DNA from 3 places in the Pseudomonas triclosanedens genome. Region 1 is predicted to be linked to each of the others. Evidence: predicted binding sites of a transcription regulator. Region 1 holds the regulator's gene; each other region holds the start of a gene.

Region 1 (7,456 bases):
GCGAGGATGGCGTCGACCTCCTGGTCGCGCATCAGCTTGCCGATGTACTGGATGTGCCGTTTGCGCGCGGCATTGGCCTTGTGCTTGGGCGCTTCGGCCAGCGCGCGGCGTAGCGGGTCGGTGAGCGGCATGCGGTCCAGCAGCTCGGGCTTGAGCGTCGTCAGGCGCTCGCCGAGGTCCTGCAGGGCGTGCAGCTCGCGTTTGACTTGCGACTTGCTCTTCTCGCCGAAGAACGAGTCGTCATCATGAATTTCAGCCATGGCGGGGGTCTCGTTGATAACGCCGCCATGATAACGAGTCGAGGGCCGCTTGTCCGGCCCGCGCAGGTCGCCAGCGTCCGAGAGGGCGGCCAGCATATGAACAGGAGAGGCACGTAATGAGCGAACACAACCCGGCAGTAGGCCCGGATGTCCTGCCTGAGCTGCGCGAGCAGGTCGAGCGGATCATTGCCGAGGCTTCGCGTCAGGGCGCCAGCGCCTGTGAGGTGGCGGTCTCGGTGGAGCAGGGATTGTCCACGTCAGTGCGCCAGGGTGAGGTGGAAACCGTCGAGTTCAACCGCGACCAGGGCTTCGGCATCACGCTGTATGTCGGTAAGCGCAAGGGTTCGGCGAGCACGTCGGCTACCGGCATCGATGCCGTTCGTGAAACCGTGGCGGCAGCGTTGGCCATTGCCAAGCACGCCTCTGAAGATGATTGCGCGGGGCTTGCCGACCCTGCGCTGATGGCGCGCGACCTGCCTGACCTGGATCTCTACCACGCCTGGCCGATCACGCCGGAGCAGGCAGTCGAGCGAGCCCTGGCTTGCGAGGCGGCAGCTTTCGCCGCGGACGCGCGGGTGACCAAAGCCGATGGGACGACGGTGAACACCCACCAGGGTTGCCGCGTCTACGGTAACAGCCACGGTTTCGTTGGCGGCTACGCCAGCACCCGCCACAGCCTGAGTTGCGTGATGATCGCGGAAGGCCAGGGGCAGATGCAGCGCGACTACTGGTATGACGTCAACCGTCGGGGCGACCTGCTGGCCAGTCCTGAGTCGATTGGACGGCGTGCTGCGGAACGAGCAGCCAGCCGCCTGGGCGCCCGTCCGGTAGATACTGCCGAGGTTCCGGTGCTGTTCGCGCCAGAGGTGGCGGTCGGGTTGTTCGGCCACTTCCTTTCGGCGATTTCCGGCGGCAGCCTGTACCGCAAGTCATCGTTCCTCGAAGGTACGCTGGGCCAGCGTCTGTTCCCTGAGTGGCTGACTCTTGATGAGCGTCCGCTGCTGGCGGGTGCACTGGGCAGCGCCTCGTTCGACAACGACGGCCTGGCTACCTATGCGAAGCCGTTCGTGGAAGGGGGTGACCTGGTCTCGTACGTGCTGGGCACATACTCTGGCCGCAAGCTGGGCATGCCCAGCACGGCGAACGCCGGCGGCGTGCACAACCTGTTCGTCAGTCACGGTGACGAAGACCAGGCTGCCTTGCTGCGTCGCATGGGGCGCGGGCTGCTGGTCACCGAGTTGATGGGGCAAGGCGTGAATCTCGTGACCGGCGACTATTCCCGCGGTGCTGGTGGTTACTGGGTGGAAAACGGTGAGATTCAGTTCCCGGTACAGGAGGTCACCATTGCGGCGAACCTGCGCGATCTGTTCCGCAACATCGTGGCCATCGGCAACGATGTGGAGTTCCGGGGCAATCTGCATACCGGTTCGGTACTGGTGGAGCGCATGACTGTCGCCGGAAACTGATTTCGCAAGCATGAAAAAGCCCGCCGGATGGCGGGCTTTTTCATGGAAGTTGTATTGATCATTCGCCTTCGTCGAAGTAGTTGTTGATCAACTCGGCCAGCGCGTCCAGCGCCTCGTTCTCCTGCTCACCCTCCGCCGCGAGGTGCAGGTTCGTGCCCTTGCCGGCGGCGAGCATCATCACTGCCATGATGCTCTTGCCGTCGACGGTGCTTTCCGGATTGCGCCCAACGCGAATCTGGCAGGGATAACGTCCCGCCACGCCGACGAATTTGGCTGCCGCACGGGCGTGCAGACCAAGCTTGTTGATGATGGTGATTTCGAGGGCGGGCATCGCGAGGGGCTGTCCTTTGTTGTGTGTTGCTACTAGCTCAGGTCGCGGTGGCGAATCTGCACGTTGGTGAGGGTTTCCTTGAGGGCCTTGCCGATTCGCTCGGCCAGGTAGGTCGAGCGGTGCTGGCCGCCGGTACAGCCGATGGCGATGGTGACGTAGGCCCGGTTGCTCGCGGCGAAGCGCGGCAACCATTTGTTCAGGTAGCCGAGGATATCCTGGTACATCTCCTCGACGTCGGCCTGCGCGGCCAGGTACTCCTGCACGTCGGAGTCGAGCCCCGTGTGCTCGCGCAGTTCGGGCTTCCAGTAGGGGTTGGGCAGGCAGCGCACATCGAACACCAGGTCGGCATCCACAGGCATGCCACGCTTGAATCCGAAGGATTCGACCAGGAATGCGGTACCCAGCTCGGGCTTGTTCAGCAGGCGCAGCTTGAGCACGTCGCGCAACTGATAGAGGTTCAGGTGCGTAGTGTTGAGCTTGAGATCGGCGAGGTCAGCGATTGGCGCCAGGAGGTTGCTCTCGTCGGCGATGGCCTCGGCCAGCGAGCGCGTGTCGGTGGTCAGTGGGTGGCGACGGCGCGTCTCTGAGAAACGCTTGAGCAGGGTTTCATCGTCCGCATCGAGGTACAGAACGTCACACTGGATATGCTTGTCGCGGGCTTCCTGCAGCAGCTCTGGGAAGCGTTGCAGCTGGCTGGGCAGGTTGCGTGCATCGATGGAAACGGCGACCTGCGGCTGCAGCAGTTCCGTATGGAGCAGCGCACGTTGCGCCAGGTCTGGAAGCAGGCTGGCCGGCAGGTTATCGATGCAGTAGAAGCCGCTGTCTTCGAGCACATTGAGCGCGGTGCTCTTGCCCGAGCCGGATCTTCCACTGACGATGATCAGGCGCATGATCAGTGCCCGTTGTTCTGGAAGTCCACGACGATCCGGTACAGTTCCTCGCCGTTGGCGGCGTGGCGCAGACGGTCACGGACGTCGGAACGGTCGAGCATGGAGGCGATCTGCCGAAGCAGCTCCAGATGCTCCTCGGTGGCGGCTTCAGGTACCAGCAGGACGAACACCAGGTCTACCGGGGCGCCGTCGAGAGCGTCGAAGTCGACCGGGGAATCCAGGTGGAGAATGGCACTGATGGGCGATTGGCAGCCAGGGAGGCGGCAATGGGGAATGGCAATGCCATTGCCGAAACCGGTGGAGCCCAGGCGCTCCCGAGCCACCAGGTTTTCGAAGATGTCTTGCGCATCGAAACCTGGCAGCTCGCGAGCCACCAGGTTGGCGATTTGTTCGAGTACGCGTTTCTTGCTGCCGCCCGGCACGTTCACCAGGGAACGGCCGGGGGTCAGGATTTGCTCGAGTCGAATCATAGGGAGAGGGTTAACGAACACCAACACCCTGTTGGCGCTCGAGGTATTTTTCCTTGTGCTTGATCAGTTGGCGGTCGAGCTTGTCGGTGAGCAGGTCGATGGCCGCGTACATGTCTTCATGTTCAGCACAGGCCACCACTTCGCCGCCGGCGATGTGGAGGGTGGCTTCGATTTTCTGCTTCAGTTTCTCGACCTCCATGATGACCTGAACATTGGTTATCTTGTCGAAGTGGCGCTCCAGTCTGCCGAGTTTTTCGACGACGTAGTCGCGCAGGGCGTCGGTCACATCCAGTTGATGTCCACTGATGTTGACTTGCATACCGCTTTCTCCTTATTGCCCGTGTGTAAGTGGCAGGTTATGGGGCCTGCCGCCGGAACACCTTGGCGTGGGTCAACGTCATACCAGTCGCTTGCGTTCGCTGGAGGGAGCAATCCCTAAGGACTCCCGGTACTTGGCGACGGTGCGACGTGCCACTTGAATGCCCTGTGCCTCCAGTAAACCAGCGATCTTGCTGTCACTCAATGGCTTTTTCGGACTTTCAGCCGCGACCAGTTTCTTGATGATCGCGCGGATCGCGGTGGAGGAGCACTCGCCACCTTCGGAGGTGCTGACGTGGCTGGAGAAGAAGTACTTCAGCTCGAAGATGCCACGCGGCGTGTGCATGAATTTCTGCGTAGTGACGCGCGAGATGGTCGACTCGTGCATGCCCACGGCTTCGGCGATATCGTGCAGGACCAGCGGCTTCATGGCCTCTTCTCCGTACTCGAGGAAGCCACGCTGATGCTCGACGATTTGAGTTGCCACCTTCATCAGCGTTTCGTTGCGGCTCTGCAGGCTCTTGATGAACCAGCGCGCTTCCTGCAACTGGTTGCGCATGAAGGTGTTGTCCGCGCTGGAGTCGGCGCGGCGCACCAGGCCGGCGTACTGCGAGTTGACCCGCAGGCGCGGCACCGCTTCCTGGTTCAGTTCCACCAGCCAGCGTTCGTTATGCTTGCGAACGATGACGTCGGGCACCACGTATTCGGCTTCGCCGGACTCGATCTGCGAGCCGGGGCGCGGGTGCAGCGACTGGATCAGTTCGATGGTTTCGCGCAGCTCATCTTCCTTGAGCTTCATACGGCGCATCAGTTGGCTGTAGTCGCGGCTGCCCAGCAGGTCGAGGTGGTCGGAGACCAGTTTCAGCGCTTCGGCCAGCAGGTAGGTATTGGCCGGCATCTGGCGAAGCTGCAGAAGCAGGCATTCGCGCAGGTTGCGAGCGCCGACGCCGGCGGGTTCGAGTTGCTGCACGCGGCGCAGGACGACTTCCACTTCGTCCATCTCCACGCCCAGTTCCGGGTCGAGGGAGGAGATGATGTCGTCGAGGGATTCTTCGAGATAGCCGTCGTCGTTGATGCCGTCGATGATGCTCAGGGCGATCAGGCGATCGGTGTCGGACATCGGAGCCAGGTTCAGTTGCCAGAGCAGATGGCTTTGCAGGCTTTCGCCGGCGGAGGTGCGGGAGGTGAAATCCCACTCGTCATCATCGTTGCTGGGCAGGCTGCTGGCACTGGTCTGATATATGTCTTCCCAGGCAGTGTCGACAGGCAGTTCGTTGGGAATGCGTTCGGCCCACTGGTCCTCGTCGAGGCTGTCGGCGTTGGGGGCGGTGCTTTCCTGGTAGCTGTCCTGAGAATTGCCGCTGGCGCTGGAAGGGGGGCTGTCGTCACCGTCGGCCAGGGGATCACTGTTGTCGTAGTCGTCGCCTTCTTCCTGGCGCTCCAGCATCGGGTTGGACTCCAGGGCTTCCTGGATTTCCTGTTGGAGGTCCAGTGTCGAGAGCTGGAGCAGTCGGATGGCCTGTTGCAGCTGCGGAGTCATCGTCAGCTGCTGGCCCATCTTGAGGACGAGCGATGGTTTCATGGCTGGAACTAGGCACCTTGTTCGCTGGCGCGAAGCGCGCCATATCCACGACTACGGACACCGGGGTGCCGCGAGGAAGCAAATTATATGCCTGAGTTTGGGCGCTTTGCCTAGGGGCTGTCGACCTTTCGTTACAACCCCGCATTCCGCCTGGCCGGGCGCGGCACGAAGCGCGACACCGGGTGAGGTCCCGGGTCGTGTGAAAAGCGGGGAACGCCGCCTGGCGACGGCCTTGGGGTCAAAGGCGGAACTCGTGCCCCAGGTACACTTCCTTCACCAGGTCGTTGGCGAGGATGCTCTCGGCGCTGCCTTCGGCGATCAGTTGACCGTCGTTGACGATGTATGCCGTTTCGCAGATGTCCAGGGTCTCACGGACGTTGTGGTCGGTGATCAGCACACCGATACCCTTGGCCTTGAGGTGATGGATGATCTGCTTGATATCGCCCACGGAAATCGGGTCGACACCAGCGAAGGGTTCGTCCAGCAGGATGAACTTCGGCGAGCTGGCCAGGGCTCGGGCGATTTCCACTCGACGGCGTTCGCCACCGGACAGGCTCATGCCGAGGTTGTCGCGGATGTGGTGGATGTGGAACTCCTCGAGCAGGCTTTCCAGTGCTTCCTGGCGACCGGCGCGATCGAGGTCGCTGCGGGTTTCGAGGATGGCGCTGATGTTGTCGGCCACCGACAGCTTGCGGAAGATCGAGGCTTCCTGGGGCAGGTAGCCGATGCCGGCGCGCGCGCGTCCGTGCATGGGCAGGTGGGTGACGTCCTGGTCGTCGATGCGGACTATGCCCTGGTCGGCGCGGACCAGGCCGACGATCATGTAGAAGCAGGTGGTCTTGCCCGCTCCGTTGGGGCCGAGCAGGCCGACGATCTGTCCGCTTTCGATGCTCATGCTGACATCGCGGACGACTTGCCGGCTCTTGTAGCTCTTGGCGAGGTGCTGGGCGGTTAGCGTGGCCATTACTGCGCTTGATCCTGCTTTTTCTTGGGCTGGATGACCATGTCGATGCGCGGGCGCGGCGTGGTCACCTGGGTGCCCGTGGCACGGCCTGCGTTGACGATCTGGCGCTGGGTGTCATAGACGATCTTCTCGCCTTCGAAGGTATTGCCTTCCTGAATCACCTTCGCCTGGTCGATCAGCACGACGCGGTTCTGGGTGACGAAGTACTGGATCGTCAGGCCGTAGGCCTTGGTGATTTCTTTCTCCGGCGCGGGCTTCTGCTCGAAATAGGCGGGTTTGCCCACCGAGGTGACGACCTCGATATCGCCATTCTTGTTCTGTTTGAGCGTGACGGTATTGCCGGTCAGCTTCATGCTGCCCTGGGTCACCACCACATCGCCGCGGTAGACGGCGACACCTTGCTTGTCGTCCAGCTCGGCGCTGTCGGCCTGAACGCGAATGGGTTGTTCGCGGTCGGTGGGCAGTGCCCAGGTGGCCGGACTGCCGATGGCGGCGGCGAGGCTGAGGAGAAGGGGAAGGGTGTTAACGAGCCTCATGCTGACCTCTTACGTTGGACAGCAGGATCATCCGGCTGTCTTTCAGATACGCTTTCATTCCATTCGCCGTGGTCACACCGTTGGGTTCGGTGATTTTCACCGGCTGGTCAGTCTGCGCATAGTCCTTGTCCGGGAACACCGTCATGCGGGTAGTGTTGAGCAGCAGCGTGCGGTTCTGCGCGTCGGTGCGGGCCACTCGCACGTCGTCGATCAATTCGACCTGCTTGCCTTCTGGGCCTACTTCGGCGCGGACGCTCTGTACGTGCCACGGCTCCGCTTCCTGTTCGCGATAGAAGAACAGGTCGGGGGTGGTCACCATCGTCACATCGGTTGCTTTCAGGTGTTCCAGCTTCTCCGCGGTCATCTCGTAGGCGAGACTGCCGTCGGCGCGGTATTGAACGCTGTGCGCGTTCACCGCATAGAAATCGATTGCGTCGCTGGTCTGCGACTTGATCTGGCGCTCGTTGAAGTCCAGGCGGACGTTCCAGTAATAGCCAAGCGCGATCAGCAGGATGGCTATCAGGACGAGCAGCAGTTTCTGGCGGAGTGTCTTGGGCATGTTCGGCTCTAGAGGTACGCGCTTTGCGCGGCTTCGAGATTGCCCTGGGCGCGCAGGATCAGCTCGCAGAACTCACGTGC
Region 2 (7,456 bases), 100 kb from region 1:
TCCAGGTTCAGGCAGGTCCAGCGCTTCACGGGCCTGTTGTTGCCACTCCAGCTTCAGCATCTGCGGCAGGCGATGGATGACCACGTTGAGGAAACTGCCCACCAGCAGACCGAGGAGGGCGGCGCATAAAACAAAGGCCAGCGGGGTGCTGGCCAGGAACTCTGTTACCGGCATGGTTTATACGACGTTGCCCAGTTGGAAGATCGGCAGGTACATGGCGATGATCAGGCCGCCGACCAGCACACCGAGGATGGCCATGATCATGGGCTCCATCAGGGTGGTCAGGTTATCCACGGCGTTATCGACTTCTTCTTCGTAGTAGCTGGCTACCTTGCCCAGCATCGAGTCCAGCGAGCCGGACTCTTCACCGATAGCCGCCATCTGAATGGCCATGCTCGGGAAGACGCCAGTGGTGCGCATGGAGAAGTTCAGTTGTGTACCGGAGGAAACGTCCTGCTTGATACGCTGGACGGCATTGCGGAAGACCACGTTGCCAGTGGCGCCGGCCACGGAATCCAGTGCTTCCACCAGTGGTACGCCGGCGGCGAACGTCGTGGAAAGCGTGCGCGCATAACGAGCGATGGCGGACTTGTAGAGAATCTGGCCGACGATGGGCAGCTTCAGGATCGAGCGGTCGACTGCGTCGCGGAACTTCTCGGAGCGCTTGTGAAATTCCTTGAATCCAAAGACGAACGCCACAAGGCCGATCAGCACGATGTACCACCACTCCTGCAATGCCTCGGAGAGGTGAATGACCATCATGGTGAAGGCGGGAAGTTCGGCGCCGAAGTTGGAGAATACCGACTGGAACTGGGGAACCACTTTGATCAGCAGGATGGCCGAAACGATCACGGCGACGATGATCACCGCAATGGGGTAGGTCATCGCCTTCTTGATCTTCGCCTTCAGCGACTCGGTCTTTTCCTTGTAGGTCGCTACCCGGTCGAGCAGCGTTTCCAGTGCACCGGACTGTTCGCCCGCGTCCACCAGGTTGCAATACAGGTCGTCGAAATACTGGGGCTTCTTGCGCAGCGAGTTCGCCAGACTGTTACCGGCGGCTACCTCGTTCTTGACCTCTTCGACCAGCTTGCGCATGTTCGGGTTGTCGAAGCCCTCGCCAATGATGTCGAACGACTGCAGCAACGGTACGCCGGAGGCCATCATAGTGGACATCTGCCGGGTGAACAGGGCGATGTCCATCGGCTTGATCTTCTTGCCCGCGCTGAAGAGGGACACCCCCTTCTTGCGTACCTTGGTCGGATTGATGCCCTGCTTGCGAAGCTGGGCCTTGACCAGCATCTGGTTGGTGCCGGAAAGCTCCCCTTTGATCTTCCCGCCCTTTCTATCGGTGCCTTCCCACAGGAAAACACTCGTTTTTAATGCTTTTTCCGCCATGGATTAATCCTTGGTCACGCGGTTGACTTCTTCGAGGCTGGTAATGCCTTGCATGGCTTTCATCAGGCCCGAAGTGCGCAGATCATTGAAGCCTTCTTTGCGGGCTTGTTCCGCGATCTGAATGGAGTTGCCTTCTTCCATGATAATTCGCTGCAGTGGGGGAGTGTTTTTAACCACTTCATAAATACCCACTCGACCTTTATAGCCGCCCTTGCAGTTTTCACATCCAACCGGCGCATAAAGCTTGAATGTGCCGATAGCGCTTTCCGGGAAACCTTCATGCAGTAATGTTTCCCGTGGCACGTCGTGTTCTTTCTTGCAGTGCGGGCAGAGTTTGCGTGCCAGACGCTGGGCGATGATGAGGTTGACCGAAGTGGCCAGGTTGAACGCGGCGACACCCATGTTCAGCAGGCGCGTGAGCGTTTCCGCGGCGCTGTTGGTGTGCAGCGTGGACATCACCATGTGCCCTGTCTGCGCTGCTTTGATCGCGATTTCGGCGGTCTCCAGGTCACGGATCTCACCGACCATGATGACGTCCGGGTCCTGGCGCAGGAACGCACGCAGCGCCTGGGAGAAGTCCATGCCCTGACGCGGATTGACGTTCACCTGGTTGATGCCCTCGAGGTTGATCTCGACGGGGTCTTCGGCAGTGGAAATGTTGATGTCGGGGGTGTTGAGGATGTTGATGCCTGTGTAGAGCGAAACGGTCTTGCCCGAACCGGTCGGGCCGGTCACCAGGATCATGCCTTGCGGCTGTTTCAGCGCTTCGAGGTAGAGCTGCTTCTGGCTCTCTTCATAACCCAGCGCATCGATCCCCATTTGTGCGCTGGAGGAGTCGAGGATCCGCATCACGATCTTCTCGCCCCACAACGTGGGCATGGTATTGACGCGGAAGTCGATGGATTTGCTCTTCGAGACGCGCATCTTGATCCGGCCATCCTGGGGCTTGCGGCGCTCGGAGATGTCGAGGCCCGCCATGACCTTCAGGCGCGCGGAGATTCGGCTGGCCAACTGGATCGGCGGCTTGGCGACCTCGTGCAGCATGCCGTCGGTACGGAAGCGCACACGGTAGATCTTCTCGTAGGGTTCGAAGTGGAGGTCGGAAGAGCCGCCCTTGATTGCATCGAGCAGCATCTTGTTGACGAAGCGCACCACCGGAGCGTCATCGGCGCTATCGCCGCCGACATCCTCCTTGGGCTCGGCGTCGCCGCTTTCGATGTCCAGGCCGTCCAGATCGACGTCGCCTAGATCGTCGAGTCCGCCCGAAGCACTTTCAAAGACCTTCTCGATGGCATCGCCGAGCTTGTCATCTTCGACCAGGATCGCTTCGGTGGTCAGCCCCGTACTGAACTGAACGTCGGTGATGGCCTGGTGGTTGGTCGGGTCGGACAGGCCGACGAACAACTTGTTGCCCCGGCGCCACAGCGGCAGGACCCGGTGCTGGCGAATCAGCTTTTCGCTGACCAGCTCCTTGGGGATGCTTTCCCGGTCCAGACTGCTCAGGTCGCAGAAGGCAACGCCGAACTGTTCGGCTGCAAGCTCTGTCAGCGGCCGGCTCTTCACCAGTTTGTTCTGGACCAGGTAGGTCACCAGCGACAGCTTGTTGCGTTGGGCCTGCAATTGGGCCTGTTGCGCACTCTTTTCATCGAGCAGTTGCGATTGCACCAACTGGCGGGCAAGGCCGGACAGGACGACTTGATCGTTCATCGGAGATAAGCCAGGAAAGTAATTCTGTGCCTTATATCCTAGTTGGCCGTAGGAGCCAAATCAGCACCGGAGCGCTGCCCAAAAGTGTCACTTCCTGCGGAATTTTCATCTTTATCTTGTGGGAAGTTTCCGTAAAGCCCGCAGAATCGAGCGTAAGAAGATTGGCATGGATGATGCTTTCCTACTCTTCAGGTCCTAAGACCTTTTCTATAAACCTGGAGAGAAATATGAAAGCTCAAAAAGGCTTTACTCTTATCGAACTGATGATCGTGGTTGCGATCATCGGTATTCTGGCCGCCATCGCTATCCCGCAATACCAGAACTACGTTGCCCGTTCCCAGGTTGCCCGTGTGGTTTCTGAAGCTGGCTCCCTGAAAACTGCTGTTGAAACCTGCACCCTGGAGTCCAAGACCACCGTTGGTACTGGCTCTGGCGAGTGTGATCCTACTGCCACCGGTTCCAACCTGATTACCGGTGCGTCGCAGGTCAACGCGCAACTGGCCGCCGGTACTGGCGTTCCGTTCGTGACCGTTGGTACTGCTGCTGCTGACGCTACTATCGTTGCAAATTTCGGCGGCAATGCTTCCCCGGTCCTCACCGGCACGAACGTTACCTGGACTCGTAACCGTCAGACTGGAACTTGGGTCTGCACCACCACTGCTCCGGCCAATCTGCGTCCGAGCGGTTGCTCTGCTTCGTCCTGATAACTCGGGATATGGACAAAAAGGCCGATTCGTCGGCCTTTTTGTTTGTCCGGCCCCATTGAAATTGCTGCGGTACGATGATGGTTGCCAAGCGAATTGATCTCGCTGCTGTTGCGCTACTGGTGTTGCTGGTAATCCTCCCAAACCTGGTCTGGTGGTACCGGGCAGGCTGGGTTGAGGCAGGACAAGCCGGTCTGCTCCCGGCGATCCTTATAGTCTTCTTCCTGCTGGCGCTGGTCCCTCGCTTCTGGGTGGCTGCCTGCGTATTGCTGCCATTCCTCATCCTGTCGCCACTGGAGTCGCTGTACATCGGCGCGTACGGACGCCCGAGCACCCAGCATGTGGCGGCGATTCTTGCCGAGACCTCTTACTCCGAGGTGGCCAATTTCCTTTCGGGCAAGCTGTTGTCCGTGCTGCTCGGGCTCTGCGTAAGCATGGCTGCGTCGATCCTCGTCATCCGCCGGCTTTATCTCAGCAAGCTTTGCTTCCCGCTGCGTATCCGTGCGCTGATATTGGTGGGAGGGGCTTCTGCGTTCGTCATGGTAGGCGGAGCGGAGGCCTGGTACGGCCAGTTCGATATTGCCCGAGCCAATGTCATGGGGAGCGGGGATACGTTTCTCGAACGGCGCAGTTCCCCCGCCGCAGAAGTATTCCAGGACTCCTACCCGATTGGCGTGCCGCTGAGGCTGCGCAAGTTCTTTGCCGAACGCCAGATCATGCGTGACCTGGAAGCCAAGCTGGCCTCCTTCCATTTCGGCGCCGCACAACAGCCATCTCGCCAGGCGCGAGAGGTCTATGTGCTGGTGATCGGCGAGACCGGCCGCCCCGATCGCTGGGAGCTGAATGGCTACTCCCGACCAACCAATCCCGAGTTGCGCGGCGAGCCCGATGTAGTCAGTTTCCGCAACATGACGACCCCCTGGGCCTGGACTTCGATGTCCGTGCCCGCGATCCTGACGCGCAAGCCCGCTGGTGATGGGCGCTTCTTCTTCCCGGAAAAGTCCCTCATTACCGCTTTCCGCGAAGCGGGGTTCCGCACCTACTGGCTGTCCACCCAGAGCCCGCTGGGCGAGCATGACAGTTCCATCGCGCTGCACGCCCATGAGGCGGATGTCGTGCGCTTCCTCAATCCGGCCGACTACAAGGCATCGGGGTTGCACGATGGCGTATTGCTGTCCGCCATGTCGGATGTGCTGGCCAGGAACGAGCCCAAGCAGTTGATCGTGCTGCATACGCTGGGCGGGCATTTCAACTATGCCGATCGCTACCCGCGCGAGTTCGAGCGATTCACTCCCGCGATGGGGAGTGGAATTGCGGTCAACTTCAGCCGCAAGGACAAGTTGGTCATGAATAACGCCTACGACAACTCGGTGCTCTATACCGACCATGTTCTGGCCGGCGCGATCAAGCAGTTGCAGCAGGCCGATCTGATGGCGAGCCTGCTGTACATCGCGGACCACGGTGAAGTGTTGTACGACGGGGACTGTTCCGAGAATGGCCACGGCTACAACACGGTCTTCGACTTCAGAACCGCATCGATCTGGTGGGCGTCGCCGAAGTACAAGGAAGCATTTCCCGATTTCCTGAATGCCGCCCGTTCACGTCGGGATGCTCCGCTGGCTACTTACAATGTCTTCTATTCAATGCTGGACCTGGCCGGTATCCGGATTCCGGATTTCGATTCCAGCAAAAGCCTGTTCAATTCCCAATGGCGCGCTTACCCACGGCCTACCCAGGCGGGGGTCGATTTTGACGATTCAATCGAGGACGGTGCATGTCGGACGTTAAAGCCAAGGCCCCGGTAGATTTCCTGAGTCTGCTGTTTCTGTTATCCGGTCTTTCGGCACTGATTTACCAGGTGGCCTGGCAGCGCATCCTGTTCGCGGTCTTTGGCGCCGATATCCAGTCCGTCACCATCGTCGTGTCGGCCTTCATGCTGGGGCTGGGCACTGGCGCGCTGGCGGGTGGTGTGTTGGCCGACAGGTTTCCGCGCAAGGCCCTTCTGCTGTTCGCCCTGTGCGAGCTGGGTATCGGTGGCTACGGTCTGCTGAGCTCGGCGTTGATGCACGGTGCCGGCGATCTTTTCGCTGTGCAGGGGCTGGGGGTGATCGCCACGGTCAACTTCCTGCTGGTGCTGATCCCCGCGACGCTCATGGGCGGCACGCTGCCGATCCTGGTGCGCCATGTTGCCAAGCTGTGGGGCAATGTTGGCGAGGCTACCGGGCAGATGTATTCCGCCAATACTTTCGGCGCTGCGCTGGGGGCTGTGCTGTGCGGTTTTGTGCTGCTGAACTATCTGACACTCAGCCAGGTGATCCTGCTGGCTGGTGCGGTCAACTTCGCGGTGGCGATCGTGTCGATGGTGTTCCTTAGGAGTGACAAGTGAAAGCGACTGCATGGATGCTGGCGTTCGCGGCAGGCTTCATGAGCCTGAGTGTCGAGATTCTGTGGGTCCGCCTGATCGGTTTCGCCCACTTTGGGGTTCCGCAGGCATTTGCGTTCGTTCTTGTGGTGTTCCTGGCCGGCGTGGCGCTGGGTGCCGTGCTGGGCAAGCGCTTCTGTACGGGGCATGAGCGCGCGCTTGGCGCGGCGGGCGTGGCTCTGTTGCTGGCCGGTGCGATCGACATCGCCACGCCGTGGCTGATCGCCGCGAGCATCGCCGGCCCCTTCGCATTCCTCGCGAAGGTCGTGCTGATTCTGAGTTCCGCGGCGCTGAAGGCAGTGGCCTTCCCGATCGCGCACCACCTGGGGTCGAGCGATGCCGGGGGCAAGCTCGGTCGCTCGCTGTCGCGCGTCTACTTTTTCAACATCATCGGCTCGACCCTGGGGCCGATCGTGTTCGGCTTCTTCCTGCTCGATTTCATTTCCCTGCAGGCCGGCTTCACCGTGATCGGCCTGTTCTGTGTCGCTGTCGGGGCATTGCTGGTTGCGCGTCTGCGGGCGGCGTATGTCTTCTATCCGTTGGCAGGGTTGGCGGTCGTCGCATCGTTCCTGGTCGATCACAAGTCCAGCCATCTGGTCAGAGTTATGGCCGGGGAGGGGGATGCCCTGAAGGTTCACTATGTGGTGGAAAACCGGCAGGGGATCATTCATACGACGGAAGGTGAGTCCGCAGCCGAGGGCGACGCTGTTTTCGGCGGCAATGTATACGACGGCCGCACCAACGTAGACCTGCTGGTGAACAGTAACCGGATTGACCGCGCCTATCTGCTGACCTCGCTGACCCAGGCGCCGAAGAACATCCTGGTCCTGGGGCTGAGCACCGGGGCATGGACGCGAGTGGTCTCCGCCATTCCTGGTGTCGAGCGCATCGATGTGGTCGAAATCAACCCGGGCTACCTGGAGCTGATCAAGCGCTACCCGAGCGTCAGCCCGCTGCTCGACGACAAGCGCGTATCCATCCACATCGACGATGGGCGTCGCTGGCTCAAGCGGAACCCAGGGGCTCGTTACGACCTGGTGGTGATGAACACATCCTTCCACTGGCGCGCGAACAGCACGAACCTGCTGTCCCGGAACTTCTTGCAGGAGCTCAAGGGGCACATGACGCCCCAGGCGATCCTGGCCTTCAACTCCACGCGTTCTCCCGATGTGCTGGAAACTGCGGCCAATGTCTTCCCGCACGCTTACCGCTGGATGAACTTTATCTA
Region 3 (7,456 bases), 1.4 Mb from region 1:
AACGGTTGAGTACCCCGGTCGGGCGCCCATATGGCATCCGCCGGTGCTGCAAGGCCCCTGCGCCGGGGCAAACGAAAAAGGCGTCGCTCCACCCTCGCACTAGGTGCGGGTGCGGATGCGACGCCTTTGTCGTAGTTGGGTAACCGCCGTTGATTACCACCGGCTGGACTACAGCAAGCGCTGGGCCAAGTGTAAAAAGTCTTTTGGACTCAGTGGATTACCGTGATCCAGCCGTTTTGCGATGCCCCAACGCAGCGCTAGCGGCGGGGCGCGTGCGCTGCGTTGGGGCGTGGGCTCAGAGCGTTGGTGGGGAGGGAAAGAGCACCACCGGCCCTTGCGGTACGGTCCCTGGCGGCAGGTAGGCAGGGGCGATCTGGCCGGCCGGGCCAAGGTGACGAAGATAGCGGTAGATACCGCGCAGGTCGTCATCGCTCATGATGCGCAGCACATGGGAGGGCATGGGTGGCCGGAAGCTCGCCTGGCGCGCGTTGGCCAGCCACTGCTCCTCGCTGTAGCCCTGCATGTACAGGCGCAGGTTGCTGGGATAGGTGGTGCCCCAGGGGCCGCTCCAGCCCAGTTGATCGCCGGTGAGCCAGGCGCTCTCCGGGACTTTCTCCGGCGCCATCGCGTAGCCGGCGGTGTGGCAGTCGTTGCAGCCGGCGATCTGCACCAGATAGCGGCCGCGTTGCAGGGAATCGGAGTCCGCAGCTGGTGTTGGCGCGGAAAGGGACATAAGTGGCAGGCACAGACAACCGGACAGCGCGCCCACCCGAGGGAAGGACGGCATGGTGTGTATCTCCTCTGATAGCGATCGGGTTCACGGCTCCAGAGGTATAGCGCGTTGTCGGCGTGCCTGCCGGGATGGCTCAGGCGACCCAGTTGACGTTGGGGAAGGTATCGCGGAAGGCGTCGGGAATCGGGGTGACTTGACCGGCTTTGTAGTCGAAGAACACGAAGCCGGATTTTGCCATTGCCACGAGGGTGTCGTCCGCTGGGCGTGTGATGCGGAAGATGATGTCGCCGCCGTACTTGTTGAAGTCCATGACGCCGACCTCGAACAGCAGTTGGTCGCGGGCGTGCGCTTCGGCGCGGTATGTGGTGGCGAGGTCAGTGACGATGATGCCGGTCTCGCGGATGCCGTAATCGAACAGGAAGCGCGCGCGGGCCTCAGAAATCATCGAGATCATCGAATCGTTGCCCAGGTGGTTGGCGCCGTTGATGTCGGTGACGCGGACGGTCAGCTTGGTGCTGTAGATGAAGAGTTCGTCGGGGAATTCCAGTTTCAGGCGGGCCATAGCGATCTCGAATGACGATGAATGCGTCATTGTACGAAGCCCGCCACCGGTTTCGCAGTGCCATTGGCGGGCTGAATGGGAGCCTCAGTGCGCTGCGTTGAGGTGATAGAAGGTCACGCGGCCGCCTTCGTCGTCGGCGCCCTTGTTGTCGCTGATGTAGGCGCCAGCCTTGAAGTAGAGCAATTGCTTGCTCCAGGTCTTGCTCAGGGCCTGGCGGTAATACTGCTTTTCGCCATCGGCGCTCTCTGCGCGCAGGCCGAGCTGGCCGGAGGATGTGACGCGCAGGCTGTAGGTAACGCGCTCGTTCAGGCGGACATCGGTGAGCAGTGGGATGTTCTTGCTAGCGCTGTCGTCGGGGTGGTTGCGCACCAGCGCTTCGATGCTGCCGGTCCTGGTCCTGGGATAGTAGTGGTACTGAAGCTTCACCAGTGGCTCGCCATCGCCGCTGGTGGGCGACTTGCTGTGGATCTGGCCGATGATGATCTTGTTCTGCGATGGCACACGGCCGACGCTGAGGGTGGCGCGCAGTTCATTGTCGCCACCGCTGTAGTACCAGTTGTAGAGGCTGCCATCGCGTGACGTTTCGCGCAGCTCGGTGCGCGGGAAGGTACTGTCTTGGGTGTGGGAGCCACCGACGGGGACCCAGAAGACGATGCTGTCGCCGTCGCGCTTGAAGTAGCGGCTCTGATAACCCTTCTGCAATTGCTGGGTGGGGACTTCGGTGGGGCGGGGTTCGCTGGGGATGGTGAGGTTCCAGGTAGATAGGTCGATCATGCTGTCTCGCTCGCGATGGGTTCGGGCGCGGCCGGCGGGTTCCTGGCCGGCAGGCCGCACTGCGGACTTCCACGGTCGTGCAATGGAAGCGAGGGGGACCGCGCAAGGTGCGTCGCGGCGCGGGCAGCATACGCAGCGTGTTCGGCGGCGGGGGCCAGCAGCGCAACTGGCGTTCTGATCGCGGTATGCCGCCGCTGGCAGATGGCCGGCGGCGCGTCATTGCCCGAGCATGTCGTGCATGGCGATGATCTGCTCGGCCACCTGCACCAGCTTCTGTTGACGTCCCATCGCCTGCCGCCGCATCAGGGTATATGCCTCCTCTTCGGTGCAGCCCTTCATCTTCATCAGCAGTCCCTTGGCCAGCTCGACCCGCTTGCGCTCGGCCAGTTGCTGTTCGCGGGCCTGGAGCTGCGCGCGCAGCGCCTGGTCGCTCTCGAAGCGCGCCATAGCCACGTCGAGGATCGGCTGCAGGCGCTGCGCCTGGATGCCTTCGACGATGTAGGCGCTGACCCCGGAGCGGATGGCCTGGCGCATCACCTGCGGGTCGTGCTCGTCGGTGAACATTACGATGGGCCGTGGCTGGTCGCGGCTGACCAGCACCACTTGCTCCATCACGTCGCGACCGGGGGACTCGGTGTCGATGAGGATCACATCCGGACGCAGGACTTCCACCCGTTGCGCCAGGTCGATGGTCAGGCCGGACTCATCGACCACCTCGAAGCCGCTTTCCAGCAGGGCGGCCTTGAGGCGCCCGACTTTCTTCGGGGTGTCGTTGATCAGCAGGACGCGCAGCATGCTCAACCTCGCTCTACCAGGGCGTTCAGTTCGAAACCGCGGGCATAGCCGGCGGGATCGCTGCCGTCCCAGATGCGGCCGTCGATCAGTGCCGAACTGCGCAGGTCTGCTTCGGGCGCGGCCACGCCCACGGCCTCGGCGGCTTGCCGGTACAGCGCCAGTTGCTGGACCTGGCGGGCGACGCCGAGGTAGTCGATGTCGTCGCGCAGCAGGCCCCAGCGACGGAATTGGGTCATGAACCACATGCCGTCGGACAGCCAGGGCATGTTGGCCAGGCCGTGATTGAAGAAGCGCAGCGGGTGCGCATCCTGCCAGGCGTGGCCGAGCCCGTCCTGGTAGCGGCCGAAAAGGCGGGGCTCGATGCAGGAGAGCGGCGCGTCAACGTACTCATGGCCGCTGATCAACTGCGCGGTGCTGCGCAGGTTGTCTTCGCTGGCCTCGATGAATCGGCTGGCATCCAGCATGGCCATCACCAGCGCGCGTGCGGTGTTGGGGTACTGCTCGACGAAGCCGCGTGTGGTGCCCAGCACCTTTTCCGGGTGATCCGGCCATATCTGCTGGCTGGTCGCCAGTGTGAACCCCATTCCCTCGTCCACCGCCAGCGCGCCCCACGGGCCTCCTGCGCAGAAGCCGTCGATACGACCGGCCTTGAGGTGCTCCACCATCTGCGCTGGCGGGACCACCAGCGTGCGCACGTCGTGCAGTGGGTGGATGCCGTGGGCGGCCAGCCAGTAGTTCAACCACAGTGCGTGGGTGCCGGTGGGGAAGGTGTGGGCCAGGGTGAGTCGCGCACCGTTGTGGATCACGTGATGCCGGAGTGCCTCGACAGAGGTCACGCCATCGCGCAGCAGCGGTGCGGAGAGGTTGATCGACTGGCCGTTCTGACACAGGCCCATGAGCACGGCCATGTCGGTGGCAGGTGTGCCGCCAAGGCCGAGCTGGATGCCATAGATCATGCCGTAAAGGCTCTGGGCGGCGTCCAGTTCGCCACTGAGCAGGCGGTCGCGCAGGCTGGCCCAGGAGCTTTGCCTCCGTAGGTTGAGGGTCAGCCCGTAGGGCTGGGCGAAGCCCTGGGTGGCAGCGACTATCAGCGAGGCAGAGTCGCTGAGGGCCATGAAGCCTAGATTGAGCTCGGTTCTTTCCGGGGCATCGGAGCCGGCAACCCAGGCTAGGCTGTCCGGGCTTGTGCTGTCGATCATTTCCACCTCTGAATGCAAAAGGCGCCGCTCCACGGACCGTCGGTGGACGGGTGGATACGACGCCATTGTCTGTCAGGGGCCCACCGTTGGGCTGCCTGAGATCATGGGCTCAGCAAGGGATGTGCCAGTCGCGGCAGAAAAAAGAAGCCCCGCTCGAAGGCGGGGCGCAGAGGAAGGGAGCGCACCTCTGGAGGGTTCCATCAAGGGCACCTGAGCACGGATATCGGCAGGGCCTGTTGTCACCATAGCTGCATGGCCCGGTGGCGCAACGGTCAATAAGTATTAGCGCCATCGTGAGTGGGGCGTGGGGCGCTCTATTGCAGGTAACGCAGAAAAGAAAAGCCCCGCACTGGGCGGGGCTTTTCGTCACGCTAGGAGACTCAGGCCTGAACGACCGGGATCTTCGCGTTGGCCGCGGCTTCGCGGAACTCGGCGATCTGGTCGAAGCTCAGGTAGCGGTAGATATCGGCAGACATGCTGTCGATGTCCTTCGCGTAGGCCATGTATTCCTCGACGGTCGGCAGCTTGCCGATGATCGAGGAAACGGCGGCCAGTTCGGCCGATGCCAGGAACACATCGGTCGCGTCGCCCAGGCGGTTCGGGAAGTTACGGGTCGAGGTGGAAACCACGGTCGAGCCGGTCTGTACGCGAGCCTGGTTACCCATGCACAGCGAGCAGCCTGGCATTTCCATGCGCGCGCCAGCCTTGCCGTAGATGCCGTAGTAGCCTTCCTCGGTCAGCTGGTGGGCGTCCATCTTGGTCGGCGGAGCCAGCCACAGACGGGTCGGGATACCACCCTTGACCTTGTCCAGCAGCTTGCCGGCGGCGCGGAAGTGACCGATGTTGGTCATGCAGGAACCGATGAACACTTCATCGATCTTGCGGCCTTGAACGCTGGACAGCAGGCGAGCGTCGTCCGGGTCGTTCGGCGCGCAGAGTACCGGCTCCTTGACGTCGGCCAGGTCGATCTCGATGACTGCAGCGTATTCGGCATCCTTGTCGGCTTCCAGCAACTGCGGGTTGGCCAGCCAGGCTTCCATCGCCTTGGCGCGGCGCTCCAGGGTGCGGGCATCGCCGTAGCCTTCGCCGATCATCCAGCGCAGCAGGGTGATGTTGGACTTCAGGTACTCGGCGATAGCCTCTTCCGGCAGCTTGATGGTGCAACCGGCAGCCGAACGCTCGGCGGAGGCGTCGGACAGCTCGAAGGCTTGCTCGACGGTCAGGTCGTTCAGACCTTCGATCTCGAGAATGCGGCCGGAGAAGATGTTCTTCTTGCCTTTCTTCTCGACGGTCAGCAGGCCGGCCTGGATGGCGTAGTAGGGGATCGCATGGACCAGGTCACGCAGGGTAATGCCCGGTTGCAGCTTGCCCTTGAAGCGCACCAGAACCGATTCCGGCATGTCCAGCGGCATGACGCCGGTGGCAGCGGCGAAGGCCACCAGGCCGGAACCGGCCGGGAAGCTGATGCCGATCGGGAAGCGGGTGTGCGAGTCGCCGCCGGTGCCGACGGTGTCAGGCAGCAGCATGCGGTTCAGCCAGCTGTGGATGATGCCGTCGCCCGGACGCAGGGAAACACCACCGCGGGTCATGATGAAGTCCGGCAGGGTGTGGTGGGTCTTGACGTCGATCGGCTTCGGATAGGCAGCGGTGTGGCAGAAGGACTGCATCACCAGGTCGGCGGAGAAGCCCAGGCAAGCCAGGTCTTTCAGCTCGTCGCGGGTCATCGGGCCGGTGGTGTCCTGGGAACCGACGGTGGTCATCTTCGGTTCGCAGTAGGTGCCCGGACGCACGCCCTGGCCTTCCGGCAGACCGCAGGCGCGGCCAACCATCTTCTGGGCGAGGGTGAAGCCCTTGCCGCTGTCGGCCGGCGCTTCCGGCTTCTTGAACAGGTCGGAAGCACCCAGGCCGAGTTCGGCGCGGGCCTTCTCGGTCAGGCCACGGCCAACGATCAGCGGGATACGGCCGCCGGCGCGGACTTCGTCCAGCAGAACCGGGGTCTTCAGCTCGAAGGTGGTGACCACTTCGCCGCTGTCATGACGCACGACCTTGCCTTCATACGGGTACACGTCGATGACGTCGCCCATGGCCAGGTTGGTGCAATCGAATTCGATCGGCAGGGCGCCGGCGTCTTCCATGGTGTTGTAGAAGATCGGCGCGATCTTGGTGCCGAAGCAGAAGCCGCCGGCACGCTTGTTCGGAACGTAGGGGATGTCGTCGCCGAAGAACCACAGCACCGAGTTGGTGGCGGACTTGCGGGACGAACCGGTGCCGACCACGTCACCGACGTAGGCGACCGGGAAGCCCTTGGCCTTGACGGCTTCGATCTGCTTCAGCGGACCGACTACGCCCGGCTGGACCGGCTCGATGCCGTCGCGGGCCATTTTCAGCATGGCCAGGGCGTGCAGCGGGATGTCGGGGCGCGACCAGGCGTCCGGAGCGGGGGACAGGTCGTCGGTGTTGGTTTCGCCGGGGACCTTGAACACGGTCAGGGTCAGCTTCTCGGCGACAGCCGGACGGGCCTTGAACCATTCGCCATCGGCCCAGGACTGCAGCACGGCCTTGGCGGCGGCGTTGCCTTTCTTGGCGCGTTCGGCGACGTCGTGGAAGGCGTCGAACATCAGCAGGGTGTGCTTCAGTTGCTCGGCGGCGACTTCAGCCAGCTCTGCGCTGTCCAGCAGCTCTACCATCGTGGCGATATTGTAGCCGCCCTGCATGGTGCCCAGCAGCTCGACGGCGCGGGTCTTGTTCAGCAGCGGGGAGGTGGCTTCGCCCTTGGCGATAGCGGAGAGGAAACCGGCCTTCACATAGGCGGCTTCGTCGACGCCCGGCGGTACGCGGTTGGTGATCAGATCGAGGAGGAATTCTTCTTCGCCGGCCGGCGGGTTCTTCAGGAGTTCGACCAGACCAGCGGTCTGTTCGGCGTTCAGCGGCTGGGGCACGACGCCCTGGGCGGCACGCTCTTCTACGTGTTTGCGGTAGGCTTCAAGCACAGTTTTTCCCTCATCAGTGGTCCCGGAGGACGCGTATCCAGGAGACCCTTCCGATCCATTCGTCAGGCATGGTGGACGGTAATCCACGGACCTACGACGGCACCGGCGATCTCCGGGCAGAAGCTGTTTTCAAAGTTTTACGCCGGTGTGGCCTGGGACGAGTGGGCCTGGACGCTTGAGGGGTGCGCCAGGCCGCGCGGCTGCCGGAATCTGTGCTTCGTGACGCTTTGAAAACAGCTTCTTTCGGACAATGACGCCAAAAAGGCGGAGCAATTCTAATGGAAAAAGGCCGTGTTGGTAAGCCGATTTACCGCACCTCAAAGGGTGATCTTGCCTAGACAAAGGGCTAAGATGCCGGCTTTGCCCGTAACCTGTTCGCCATGTCTTCTCAGCGTATCAAAAC

What was found. The regulator sigma-54, encoded in region 1, starts transcription at its own class of promoters, with help from an activator protein. The targets are predictions, from matches to a motif close to ANTGGCATNNANNTTGCTNT.
Region 2: a site for sigma-54 is predicted at 3,263-3,282, ahead of OU419_RS05070 (pilin). Genes of this name have one in related genera too.
Region 3: a site for sigma-54 is predicted at 4,173-4,192, ahead of OU419_RS11960 (CmpA/NrtA family ABC transporter substrate-binding protein). Genes of this name have one in related genera too.

Annotation. Positions count from the first base shown of each region.
Region 1 is NZ_CP113432.1:1,163,334-1,170,789, forward strand. Features, by position in the region: gene yjgA (ribosome biogenesis factor YjgA) at 1-260, opposite strand, end outside; gene pmbA (metalloprotease PmbA) at 377-1,726, shown strand; gene OU419_RS05485 (HPr family phosphocarrier protein) at 1,785-2,057, opposite strand; gene rapZ (RNase adapter RapZ) at 2,090-2,947, opposite strand; gene ptsN (PTS IIA-like nitrogen regulatory protein PtsN) at 2,950-3,417, opposite strand; gene hpf (ribosome hibernation-promoting factor, HPF/YfiA family) at 3,428-3,736, opposite strand; gene OU419_RS05505 (RNA polymerase factor sigma-54) at 3,815-5,317, opposite strand; gene lptB (LPS export ABC transporter ATP-binding protein) at 5,556-6,281, opposite strand; gene lptA (lipopolysaccharide transport periplasmic protein LptA) at 6,281-6,817, opposite strand; gene lptC (LPS export ABC transporter periplasmic protein LptC) at 6,804-7,376, opposite strand; gene OU419_RS05525 (KdsC family phosphatase) at 7,385-7,456, opposite strand, start outside.
Region 2 is NZ_CP113432.1:1,062,148-1,069,603, forward strand. Features, by position in the region: gene OU419_RS05055 (prepilin peptidase) at 1-174, opposite strand, end outside; gene OU419_RS05060 (type II secretion system F family protein) at 178-1,395, opposite strand; gene pilB (type IV-A pilus assembly ATPase PilB) at 1,399-3,102, opposite strand; gene OU419_RS05070 (pilin) at 3,330-3,806, shown strand; gene OU419_RS05075 (phosphoethanolamine transferase) at 3,884-5,611, shown strand; gene OU419_RS05080 (fused MFS/spermidine synthase) at 5,581-6,192, shown strand; gene OU419_RS05085 (spermine/spermidine synthase domain-containing protein) at 6,207-7,456, shown strand, end outside.
Region 3 is NZ_CP113432.1:2,531,940-2,539,395, forward strand. Features, by position in the region: gene OU419_RS11940 (c-type cytochrome) at 296-787, opposite strand; gene OU419_RS11945 (thioesterase family protein) at 867-1,295, opposite strand; gene OU419_RS11950 (polysaccharide lyase family 7 protein) at 1,380-2,069, opposite strand; gene OU419_RS11955 (ANTAR domain-containing response regulator) at 2,286-2,864, opposite strand; gene OU419_RS11960 (CmpA/NrtA family ABC transporter substrate-binding protein) at 2,867-4,063, opposite strand; gene acnB (bifunctional aconitate hydratase 2/2-methylisocitrate dehydratase) at 4,444-7,053, opposite strand; gene OU419_RS11970 (DUF1289 domain-containing protein) at 7,434-7,456, shown strand, end outside.